DNA from 2 places in the Sedimenticola sp. genome. Region 1 is predicted to be linked to the other one. Evidence: predicted binding sites of a transcription regulator. Region 1 holds the regulator's gene; the other holds the start of a gene.

The links. The regulator FNR, encoded in region 1, switches genes on or off when oxygen is low (the NO sensors DNR and NnrR bind a similar motif). The targets are predictions, from matches to a motif close to TTGATNTANATCAA.
Region 2: the regulator FNR is predicted to act here: its motif matches at 2,935-2,948, upstream of ppk2 (polyphosphate kinase 2).

Annotation. Positions count from the first base shown of each region.
Region 1 is NZ_JBNKFS010000001.1:74,751-80,543, reverse strand. It holds gene ACQY5R_RS00430 (LysM peptidoglycan-binding domain-containing protein) at 1-402, opposite strand, end outside; gene ACQY5R_RS00425 (class I SAM-dependent methyltransferase) at 616-1,404, shown strand; gene rnhA (ribonuclease HI) at 1,408-1,845, shown strand; gene dnaQ (DNA polymerase III subunit epsilon) at 1,848-2,576, shown strand; gene fnr (fumarate/nitrate reduction transcriptional regulator Fnr) at 2,594-3,352, opposite strand; gene ACQY5R_RS00405 (CTP synthase) at 3,716-5,365, shown strand; gene kdsA (3-deoxy-8-phosphooctulonate synthase) at 5,362-5,793, shown strand, end outside.
Region 2 is NZ_JBNKFS010000010.1:111,954-117,746, forward strand. It holds gene ACQY5R_RS09030 (nucleoside recognition domain-containing protein) at 127-1,065, shown strand; gene ACQY5R_RS09035 (nucleoside recognition domain-containing protein) at 1,192-2,481, shown strand; gene arfB (alternative ribosome rescue aminoacyl-tRNA hydrolase ArfB) at 2,488-2,904, shown strand; gene ppk2 (polyphosphate kinase 2) at 3,104-3,910, shown strand; gene ACQY5R_RS09050 (DMT family transporter) at 3,901-4,833, opposite strand; gene ACQY5R_RS09055 (PLP-dependent aminotransferase family protein) at 5,054-5,793, shown strand, end outside.

The DNA of each region.
Region 1 (5,793 bases):
TTCGGCCTCTTCGAGAATAAAGTAGAGGTAGGGTGCTGCCCGCTCCTGTACCCGGTCCAGATAATCGCTGTTGGCGGCAAACCAGCGAACCTGGGTATCGATACGTGGTTTGTCCGGGATATTTAGGCTAAAGCCGGCGCGCAACCGCCCCATGAGATCCATCGGCGGCTCGGGAACGGCGGCGGTTTCCGTCGCCGGCAGATCGGCCTCGGGTGCAGGCTCGGATTGGCTGGTGGTCAGTGCAGGTGCCGGTGCATCGGCGATTTCGTTATCAGCGACAGGTATTACATCGGCCTCAGCCGTTACGCGGATATATTCCGGCTCGGCCCTCTGGTTGAGCGTGTTGCATCCGCCCAATACCAGGGTGGTGAGGAGCGTCAGGGTCAGATATCTTTTGTGCATGAAACGATCCGCGGCTGTCTGGCGTTGGCATAAATTAGCCCGGACTATACGCAAAACACCTGTTTTTTTCCAGGAAACCGGTCATGTTGCCGGGATAAAAACCCGTGATGAGCTTTTCCGGGTGTGAGTGGTCTGTTTAGCAGGTAGACTGGTTACAGCCTGGATCGGGCCAAACGTGATATTGATGCGTTGCACAAATGACAGTGTCTGTTGATGAAGAGACTATTTAACCGAATTATCAAGCCGCCCTCGACGGATGACCTGCGCCGCTGGTTCGGTACGACGCCGGGGCGCGAGTTGCTCGCTATGGAACTGGATTGCCTGGAACAACTGCTGTCGGAGTGTTTCGGCTACTATCTGCTGCAGGTTGGCTGCCTCGGTTTGCAGATGGATCCGCTGCGCATGAGCCGGATTAAGTCGCAGGTGGTGCTGGTGCCCAGAGAGGAGGATGCCTTTGGCGCCCAATGTGTGGTGAGCGATCCCCAGTACCTGCCCATCGCATCGGACAGTATCGATACCGTATTGCTTTCGCACACACTGGATTTTTCCAAGGATCCGCATCAGTTGTTGCGGGAGGTGGAGCGGGTGCTGATCCCCGAGGGACACGTCATTATTGTCGGTTTCAATCCCTGGAGCCTGTGGGGCATCTGGCGCTTTCTGCGAATGCGCAGCAAGCGGGTTCCCTGGTGCGGCCACTTTATCTCGTCCTGGCGGGTTCACGACTGGCTTTCGCTGCTTGGATTTGAGATCAAGGCGGAGCAGGGGGTGATGTTCAGGCCGCCCCTCGGCCGGGAACGGATGATGCAGCGTCTGGGTTTCCTGGAGCGGATAGGTGAGCGCTTCTGGTCGCCGCTGTCGGGTGTCTATATGATATTGGCGGTCAAGCGGGTGTCGCGGCTGACGCCGATCAAGCCAGCCTGGAAGCTGCGCCCCCGGCGCATCCGGGGCGGCATGGCAGAACCCTCTGCGAATAATATCCGGCATACCAGGAGTAGAGATTAAGTGATTGAAAGGGTAGAAATATTTACCGACGGGGCCTGCAAAGGCAATCCGGGTCCCGGTGGCTGGGGTGCGGTGATGCGCTACAAAGGGAAAGAGCGGCATCTGTACGGAGGCGTGCCGGATACCACCAATAACCGGATGGAACTGATGGCCGTCATCAGCGCCCTGGAAGCACTGACCCGTTCGGTCCCTGTACGGGTGACGACCGATTCGAAGTACGTGCAGCATGGTATTACCGAATGGATCAAGAATTGGAAACGCAATGGCTGGAAGACCGCGGCGAAAAAGCCGGTCAAGAACAGCGATCTTTGGCAGCGCCTGGATCAGCTTGTGGCACAACACGATGTGCAGTGGTCATGGGTGAAGGGGCACAATGGCCACCCCGAAAATGAATTGGCCGATAGTCTGGCAAACAAGGGTGTAGAGGAGTTGGGTGTATGAGCGTGCGCCAGATTGTACTGGATACGGAGACCACCGGCTTGGAGCCCTCCCAGGGGCACCGGATTATCGAGATCGGTTGTGTGGAGATGGTCGAGCGTCGGCTGACCGGGAATAATTTCCATCAATACCTGCAGCCGGATCGGGAGATCGACCAAGCGGCGATCGAGGTGCATGGCATCACCAATGAATTCCTGGCGGATAAGCCGCGATTCGGTGATCTGGTGGATGATTTTCTGGCTTACATCGAAGGGGCGGAGTTGATCATCCACAATGCGCCGTTTGACGTCGGTTTCCTGAATCATGAGCTGCGGTTGTTGGGGGGGGATCATCCAACGTTGGATGCCGTCTGTAGCGTGGTGGATACCCTGGTCATGGCCAAAAAGATGCATCCGGGGCAGCGTAACAGCCTGGACGCACTGTGTAAGCGGTATGACATCAATAACAGCCACCGTGAACTGCACGGAGCGTTACTGGATGCGGAGATTCTGGCTGACGTCTACCTGATGATGACCGGCGGCCAGGGCGCGTTGTCACTGGATGCTGGGCGCGGTGAAGGGGATACGGCGGGGGAGCGGATTCAACGCCTGGATTCGTCCCGGCCCCGTTTGAAGGTGGTTAGGGCGAATGTCGAAGAGTTGGCGTTACATCAGCAACGGCTGGATATGATCGAGAAAGGGGCCGGCAGTTGTCTCTGGCGGCGTATGGAATCGCCTGAATCGGCCGATTCTTAAATCTGGGATGGATTCGCTCAGGTGGCTTGCTGTTCGCGCACGCCACTCTGGTCGCCGTGCACGATCTGTTTGATCCGCTCGATATCCAACAGTTGTATATGCTTACGCTCCACCTTCAGCAAGCCATCGTCCTGAAAACGGGTGAACAGGCGGCTGACGGTCTCGACCGCCAATCCCAGATAGTTGCCGATCTCATGCCGTGACATACTGAGATAGAAATCGGACGGAGAAAAGCCGCGGCGCTGGAATCGGCCGGACAGGCTCAACAGGAAAGAGGCCAACCGCTCCTCGGCATTGCGCTTGCCCAACAGGGTCAACATATCCTCGTCGTGACCGATCTCCCGACTCAACAGACGGTACATCTGGTGCTGCAGGCTGGGGATTGTACTGCTCAGCTCTTCCAGCCGGGCGAAGGGGATTTCGCAAACAGCCGTAGTCTCCAGGATCTTGGCGGAGCAGTGGTGGAAGCCGCTCTCAATGGCGTCCAGCCCGATCATCTCGCCAGGTAGGTGGAAGCCCAGAACCTGCTCGCTGCCGTCTTCGCCCGGGTCAAAGCTCTTGACGGTGCCAGTCTTGACGACATAGATACACTGGAAATTATCGCCCTGACGGAACAGATGATCACCACGGTGAAGCGGACGGTTGCGCTTGACGATATTGTCCAGCAAATCCACGTCTTCCGGAGTAAGCCCCATTGGGAGACAAAGAGAGGTAAGGCTACAGTTCCTGCAGGCAACCTTGATATTGTCGAAAGAGATGACCTTGTGTTCGCTCACTGGACTACCTGACTTCTCCGTAGGAAGGGATATTTTGCAGATTGCTTTGCTCTGGATCAAGTATCTTTTCCGGAGGCGTCCTGCAAAGAGGTGCGATGGAGATGATACTAAATGATTTTACCTCTGCCTGTCAGGTTGCCTGTCCCCTTATGTCCGGTGTGGGTTTCATGCCCGACCGAGGTGAAAACAGAATTTGATAGGTAAGGCGCCTCGTTTTGGTGCGTACGTGCCAGGGTTGGCCTGTGAAACGGTTCATGGAGAGCGATAAATAAGCGGCCTTTTGATTGAGGCTACAGCCTGTTTCGCGTACTATTAAACCCCGTCCTGAATGATTTCTTTCCTCCACCACAAGACATAGAGTCTATGACCAAATTCGTATTTATCACGGGCGGTGTTGTTTCCTCGCTGGGCAAAGGTATTGCCTCTGCCTCACTGGCCGCACTCCTGGAAGCGCGCGGCTTAAAAGTCACCATGATCAAGCTGGATCCGTATATCAACGTGGATCCCGGGACCATGAGCCCGTTTCAGCACGGTGAAGTCTTCGTTACCGAAGATGGCGCTGAAACCGATCTTGATTTGGGGCACTATGAGCGTTTTATTCGCGCCACCATGGGCCGCAATAACAATTTTACCACTGGACAGATTTATGAAAGCGTCATCCGCAAGGAGCGGCGCGGTGACTATTTGGGCGGCACTGTCCAGGTGATTCCCCACATTACCAATGAGATGAAAGACAGTATCCGCTTGGGGGCCGGCGATGCCGATATTGCCCTGGTGGAGATTGGCGGTACGGTGGGCGATATCGAGTCCCTGCCGTTTCTCGAGGCAATTCGACAGATGGGCGTGGAAATGGGTAAGCAGAATGCGCTGTTTTTGCATTTGACACTGGTGCCCTATATCCCCACCTCTGGCGAAATCAAGACCAAGCCGACCCAGCATTCGGTTAAAGAGTTGCGCTCTATCGGGATTCAGCCCGACGTGCTGCTGTGTCGTTGTGAGAGCGCACTGCCGGAAGGCGAGCGTAAAAAGATAGCCCTGTTTACCAACGTTCCCGAAGAGGCGGTTATCACCGGGGTCGATGCAGACAATATCTACCGGATCCCACTGCTCCTACATGAGCAGAAGATGGATGAGATCGTAGTTCGCCAGTTGGGGCTCAACGTACCGGCTGCGGATCTGTCCGAATGGCGGGCGGTAATCGATGGCCTGGAAAACACAGATGGCAGCGTGACTGTCGCTATGGTCGGCAAGTACATGAACTTGACGGAGGCGTATAAATCCCTTTCCGAAGCGTTGATTCACGCCGGCATCCATACTCACACCAAGATCAACATCAAATATATCGATTCCGAGCAGGTGGAGAAAAGTGGCACCGACTGTCTTAAGGGGGTCGATGCGATTCTGGTTCCCGGTGGTTTTGGTGAGCGGGGTGTCGAGGGTAAGATCGAGACAGTGCGTTATGCTCGCGAGCATAAGATACCCTATCTGGGAATCTGTCTGGGTATGCAAGTAGCGGTGATTGAGTATGCGCGCCATGTGGCGGGTATGACCGATGCCCATAGCACCGAATTCAATCGTGAGACACCCTATCCGGTTATTGCACTGATCACCGAATGGCTCAATGCGGATGGTGAGCTGGAAGTGCGCAGTGAAGAATCCGATCTCGGTGGCACCATGCGGTTGGGCGGGCAAGAGTGTCGGTTGGACGAAGATGGGTTGACCCGCAAGCTGTATGCCAGCGATACCATCATTGAGCGCCATCGTCACCGTTATGAATTTAATAATCAATATCTGCAGGTACTGGAGAAAGCGGGGTTGAAGATCGCTGGCCGTTCTATGGATGGCAAACTGGTCGAGATTGTAGAAATCAGCGATCACCCATGGTTCGTTGCCTGCCAATTCCATCCGGAGTTCACCTCCACACCGAGGGATGGCCACCCGCTATTCACCGGTTTTGTCCAGGCGGCACGGAAGTATAAATACGACATGAGTAGGGAGACAGCAAACGCATGAAACTTTGTGGATTCGAGGTAGGACTTGAGCAGCCGCTGTTTTTAATTGCCGGCCCCTGTGTCGTGGAGAGCGAGCAGTTGGCTCTGGACACAGCCGGTGAGCTGAAAGCGTTAACCGGACGGCTGGGGATCCCGTTTATCTACAAATCGTCTTTCGACAAAGCCAACCGCTCTTCGGGGCAGAGTTACCGCGGACCCGGCCTCGAAGCGGGACTGAAGATCCTGGAAAAGGTCAAGCGGGAGATCGGTGTCTCGCTACTGACAGATGTGCATGAAGATACCCCGTTGAGTGAGGTGTCGGCCGTGGTGGATGTGTTACAGACACCGGCCTTCCTGTGTCGGCAAACCAATTTTATCAAGGCGGTAGCCAGCCAGGGATTGCCGGTAAACTTGAAAAAAGGCCAATTTCTCGCTCCCTGGGATATGAAG
Region 2 (5,793 bases), on a different contig from region 1:
GCTACCGGCTTCCACCTATCTGCGGTATAGTCACGGCAGGTAAAACACGACAGTAGATGGCGTTACGGATCCGCGGATGGTTTGTCGCTCGCCCTGTCTTCAGCAGCCATAGCTTTATCAGGCAATATGAGCGAGTTCGCAGAGATCATCTTACGCTCCGGCAAGGCAGGCGTTGAGCTTGCTTTTTTTGTTTTTCTACCCGTCATGGTGGTGATGCTCACCTTTATGCGCTTGCTGGAGGCGAAAGGGGGGTTGGAGTGGATGACGACACGCCTGTCTCCGCTATTGCGTCCGTTCGGCCTCCCCGATCTGGGGATCTTTGCCCTGATTCAGATCCTTTTTGTCAGTTTTGCCGCACCGGTGGCCACCCTGGCGATTATGGACCGGTCCGGTACTTCCAGCCGGCATATCGCCGCTTCTCTGGCCATGGTGCTGGCTTGTGCACAGGCCAATGTGGTCTTCCCCATGTCAGCGGTGGGTCTCAATGGTTTAGCCACCATTCTGATTTCAGCGATTTGTGCGGTGCTGGGAGCCACGGCTACTTACTACCTGTTTGCCCGCCGTTTGAGCGACCAAGAGCAGCTCCCCGAACCGAAACCAGAGCATCCACTGGCGGACGACACCTTGAGTGTGTTGACGGTGATAAACAGGGCTGGACGCGAGGCGATCGAAATATCTGTCGGTGCCGTACCGATGTTGATATTGGCGTTACTGTTGGTGAACCTGTTGCGAAGTGCCGGTGCGGTTGATCTGTTGGAACCTCTGCTGGCGCCGGTTTTTTCACTGTTTGACCTACCGCCGGCTGCGCTACTTCCGATCGTGACCAAATTTATTGCCGGGGGCACCGCCATGATGGGGGTGACCATGGAGTTTGTACAGAGTGACCTCATCACGCTATCGGGACTGAATCGGTTGGCCGGCTTTATGATTCATCCTTTTGATATCGTGGGTATTGCGATTCTTATCTCGGCCGGTCCACGTGTCGTGGCGGTGCTACGTCCGGCACTCTACGGCGCCGTACTCGCCATCACACTCAGAGCCGTCTTGCACGGCTTGATTTTCTGATATCGGTAGAAGTCCGTTATCGTTGATCAATCGACCACCTGTGTGGTAGTGGTCATATTGTCCGGTTGCCCTGTAATTCCACATCGCGTATAAGCGGTAGCAGTCTAATCAGGGCCCATTGTTATTATGAATGTTGTATTTTTTTTCTTGGTGTTTGTCGCCTTTGTGACGGCGGCCTGGCGGCAGCTCAGCCTGCCCACCGGCGATATCAGTCCGATGGATGCACTTTCCAAGGCGATGATTGATTCGGCAACCGGTGCCGTTGAGCTGGCATTGGGCCTGGTTGGCGTGATGGCGCTTTTTCTCGGTTTGATGAAGATTGCCGAGCAGGGTGGGATGTTGACCATCCTGGCCCGTTTGATTCGTCCTCTGATGGTCAGGTTGTTTCCTGATGTACCGGCCGATCACCCCGCCATGGGGGCGATGATTTTGAATATGTCGGCCAATATCCTGGGTTTGGGCAATGCCGCCACACCGTTCGGTATCAAGGCGATGCAGGAGCTCAACCGCCTGAATCCCTGTAAGGGCACTGCAACCGACTCGATGGTGCTGTTTCTGGCTATAAACACCTCAAGTATTACGCTGTTGCCTACCGGGGTGATTGCCCTGCGGGCATCGGCGGGATCGGCTGATCCCGCCGGTATCCTGCCAACGACGCTTTTTGCCACGCTCTGCTCAACCTTGGCTGCGATCCTGGCCGTTAAGGCTTACCGGCGCTTTTTTCCGCTCTCCCGGAGTCAGGATGATCAGGATACGAAGGCAGTAGGTGAGGATGAGACTGCATCCGGGGTTTCGCTGTTGGATGACGGGGGGGAGGGATATCCGGCATGGGTATCTCTGTCGGCATTGATCGGTTTTCTATTACTGATACCGCTGACCGTACTCTATGGGCAGATCCTCTCTCCCTGGATCCTGCCAGGCTTGATGTTGGGTTTTCTGCTGTTTGGTGTGGTGCGTAAGGTGCCGATCTATGAAAGCTTTGTCGACGGGGCCAAGGATGGTTTCCAGGTGGCGCTGAAAATTATCCCTTACCTGGTGGCGATTTTGGTAGCGGTCGGGATGTTTCGGGCGAGCGGTGCGATGGAGTGGATGGTAAGCCAGATCGGCCAGCTGACCGGCTTATTTGGATTGCCTGCCGAAGCGCTTCCCATGGCATTGTTGCGACCCCTATCCGGTTCGGGGGCCTATGGTGTCATGGCGTCGATCATCAATGATCCGGCTATCGGTCCGGACAGCTATGTGGGGTATCTGGTTTCGACCCTGCAGGGATCCACTGAAACCACTTTCTATGTGCTCGCCGTCTATTTCGGTGCGGTTCAGGTGAGACGCATCCGCCATGCCCTGGCGGCCGGATTGACCGCCGATCTGGTCGGTGTGATCGCCACGGTGGCGGCCGTTTCGTTTCTCTATGGTTAGAATGGGCTGATGCTGCACATCTCCAACAGCGTGACGATTGCCGATAATGAGATCGAATTTTCAGCTATTCGTGCCCAGGGTGCGGGCGGGCAGAACGTCAACAAGGTTTCGACTGCCATTCACCTCCGATTTGATATTCGGGCTTCATTGTTGCCGGCTTTCTATAAAGAGCGGTTACTCATTTTTAAGGATCAGCGTATCTCCAAAGAGGGGGTTGTGATTATCAAGGCGCAACGTTTTCGCAGTCAGGAGAAGAACCGAGAAGAGGCGCTGCTACGTCTGAAAGAACTGATCCTCTCAGCGACACGTATACAGAAAACACGCAAACCCACCCGGCCAAGTAAAAATTCGCAAAAGCGACGCCTGGAGAGTAAAGAGAAACGTGGCCGCATCAAGGCCCTGCGAGGCCGGGTAGAGGATTGACCCCGATTCAATAGTATGTGTCCGCAATAGTTGATTTAGCGCAAGCCCAGTGTGTCGACTACTATTTTCAACAGAGGATATGGCGCAGTATATCCGTTTGATAAGTGAATAAAGCAGGGGGTGGTACGTGAGCCGCAAAAAGAGAGTCCATCACAATAGTGAAAAAAATAAAGATGCGATCCCCTATGTTGAAGAGTCGCTGGATGAAGTGACAGACGCCCCTATCAAGAAGATCAAGAATTCAGTTTATGAGAAAGAGCTGTTTCGGCTGCAGTTGGAACTTGTCAAGCTGCAGGCGTGGATCGCGCAAGAGAAGCTTAAGGTCGTCGTGATCTTTGAAGGCCGCGATGCGGCCGGGAAAGGCGGAGTGATCAAGCGTATTACCCAACACTTGAATCCACGCATCTGCCGAGTGGTCGCACTACCGGCACCGACGGAACGGGAGACCAGTCAATGGTATTTTCAACGCTATGTCTCCCACTTGCCAGCCGGCGGCGAGATGGTGCTGTTTGACCGCAGCTGGTACAACCGGGCGGGTGTTGAGCGGGTGATGGGGTTCTGTGACAACGAAGAGTACAGTGAATTTCTCCGTTCTTGTCCGGAATTTGAGCGGATGCTGGTACGTTCCGGAATTATTCTTCTCAAATACTGGTTTTCTGTATCGGATGAAGAGCAGGAACGGCGCTTCCAGAGTCGTCTGGAAGAGCCGCACAAACGTTGGAAATTGAGTCCGATGGACCTGGAGTCCCGCTCGCGTTGGGTAGAGTATTCCCGTGCCAAGGATATGATGTTTGCGCACACGGATATCAAGCAGGCCCCTTGGTTTGTCGTTAAGTCCGACGTCAAAAAACACGCTCGACTCAACTGTATCTCCCACCTTTTAAGCATGATCCCCTATAAGGACCTGACCCCGAAAGAGATTGTCCTGCCAAAGCGCAAGGACAGCCTGGGTTATGTGCGCCCGCCAATGTCGGATCAAACCTTTGTACCGGAAATTTACCCCTGAGAGCGTGTTGCTAGGCGCGCTTCTTGAGCACTCAGCTTGACTATCCGTGCAGGGTTGCGGATCACCAGGTAGACCCCGTAGGCGGTCAGGCTGATACCGGCAACGCCCCAGGCTGTCAGCCGCTCATCGAACAAAATCCAGGCAATTACGGCGGTCACGGGTGGGGTCAGATAGAAATAGGCCGCCACTTTGGTGGCTTCACCCTCCCTGATCATCAGCATCAACAGGAGGATGGCGCTCAGCGATAGACCGAATACCAGCCACAACAGTGCGGCGATAAACTGGGGTTGCCAGTCTATTTCGCGGGTCTCGAACAGATAGGCGAGCAGGCTCATGATGAGGGCGTTCGCCAGGTACTGGTAAAAGGTGCCGGTCAGCAGATCGATCTTGGCGCAGAAACGTTTTTGAAACAGTGTGCCGATAGTGATACCGAATAGCGCCATTAAGGCGAACAGCAGTGAGACATAACTGAATTGCAAAGCATGGCTGCTGGCTTTTCCCAGCAGTAATACCATCGCTACACCACAGATACCCAACAGTAGGCCGGCCAACTGTTTTTTGTTGACTTGATTGTCCATCCAGATCCAGGCGATCAGTGCAGTCAGGATCGGTTGCAGGCCTACCAGAAGGGAGGCCAGACCGGCCGCCATCCCGGCATTGATAGCGGCGAAGACCCCGCCCAAATAAGCCGCGTGTACCAGTGAACCGACCAGCATGGAGTGCAGTGCTCCCTGCGGGGAGGGCCATTTGGGTTTGTAGAAGCGGATCAGAACCAGGAATACCCCCAGGGTGATGTACATACGCAGCGCGAGGACGGTAAAGGGTTCTGCATAGGGCAAGGCGTATTTGGCGCCTATAAAACCGGTTGCCCATAACAGGACAAACAGAATGGGGATCCAGCGCAACAGCTGTGGTGAAGGCATCGTCGAATTCCAGGTCGGTAAAGCTTGAATATAGATGGCTGGCCGCAGCACACATAGGGGCAGATCCATGTAAAAACATAGGGTACAGATCTGCTGTTTGTTTAAATATTTACATATGTGTATGGTTGTACCCGGTTGCCTCTGATAAAGCCAAAGATGGATTTAATCAGCGTGTCCCTCGTTTGGTGGCGCAAATATTCGCCGCAAAGGAATCGGTTCGATGCATCTCTATCAGCAGCTTATGAGCCATATACAGGATCAGATCCGCGTCGGTGTGTACCGACCGGGACAGATTCTGCCATCGATTCGGGAGTTGGCGCAGCAACGTGCGGTCAGCCGCAATACCGTTGTTCAGGCCTATGATCGTCTGGCCGAAATGGGGTTGATCGCTTCCCGGGACCGCACCGGATTTTATGTTTTGACACCCCACGTCCGGGTGGCGGAATCGGTAAAAACAATCAATGAGTTGATGCCGTCAACCCCAGGCCATGATCACTTGGCTTTTTCGGTGGTACGTTCGGCCGGATCCAGTCAGTTGGCGCCACTCGGCAGTGCTCACCCCAGCGGTGAATTTCCGGCACTTCAGTCGTTTCGGCGAATTTATAATCGACAACAGCGTATTGCCCGTCGGGAAGAGGTGAAGCTCACCCAATATGAGGTGCCGCCGGGGCATGCTGGGTTGCGTCGACAATTGGTCAGGCATATGGCGCGTTCGGGGGCGATTGTAGACCCGGAAGAGATCGTGGTCACCAACGGTTGTCAGGAAGCGCTAAGCCTGGCGCTGCAGACCCTGACACAACCGGGTGACATCGTGGCCATTGAATCTCCCGGGTTCTACGGCACGCTGCAGTGTCTGGAGGTATTGGGGTTGCAGATTCTGGAGATTCCCTCCGACCCGCTGTACGGTATCAACCTGGATCTACTGGAACAGGCATTGGCGCGCTGGCCGGTCAAAGTTAT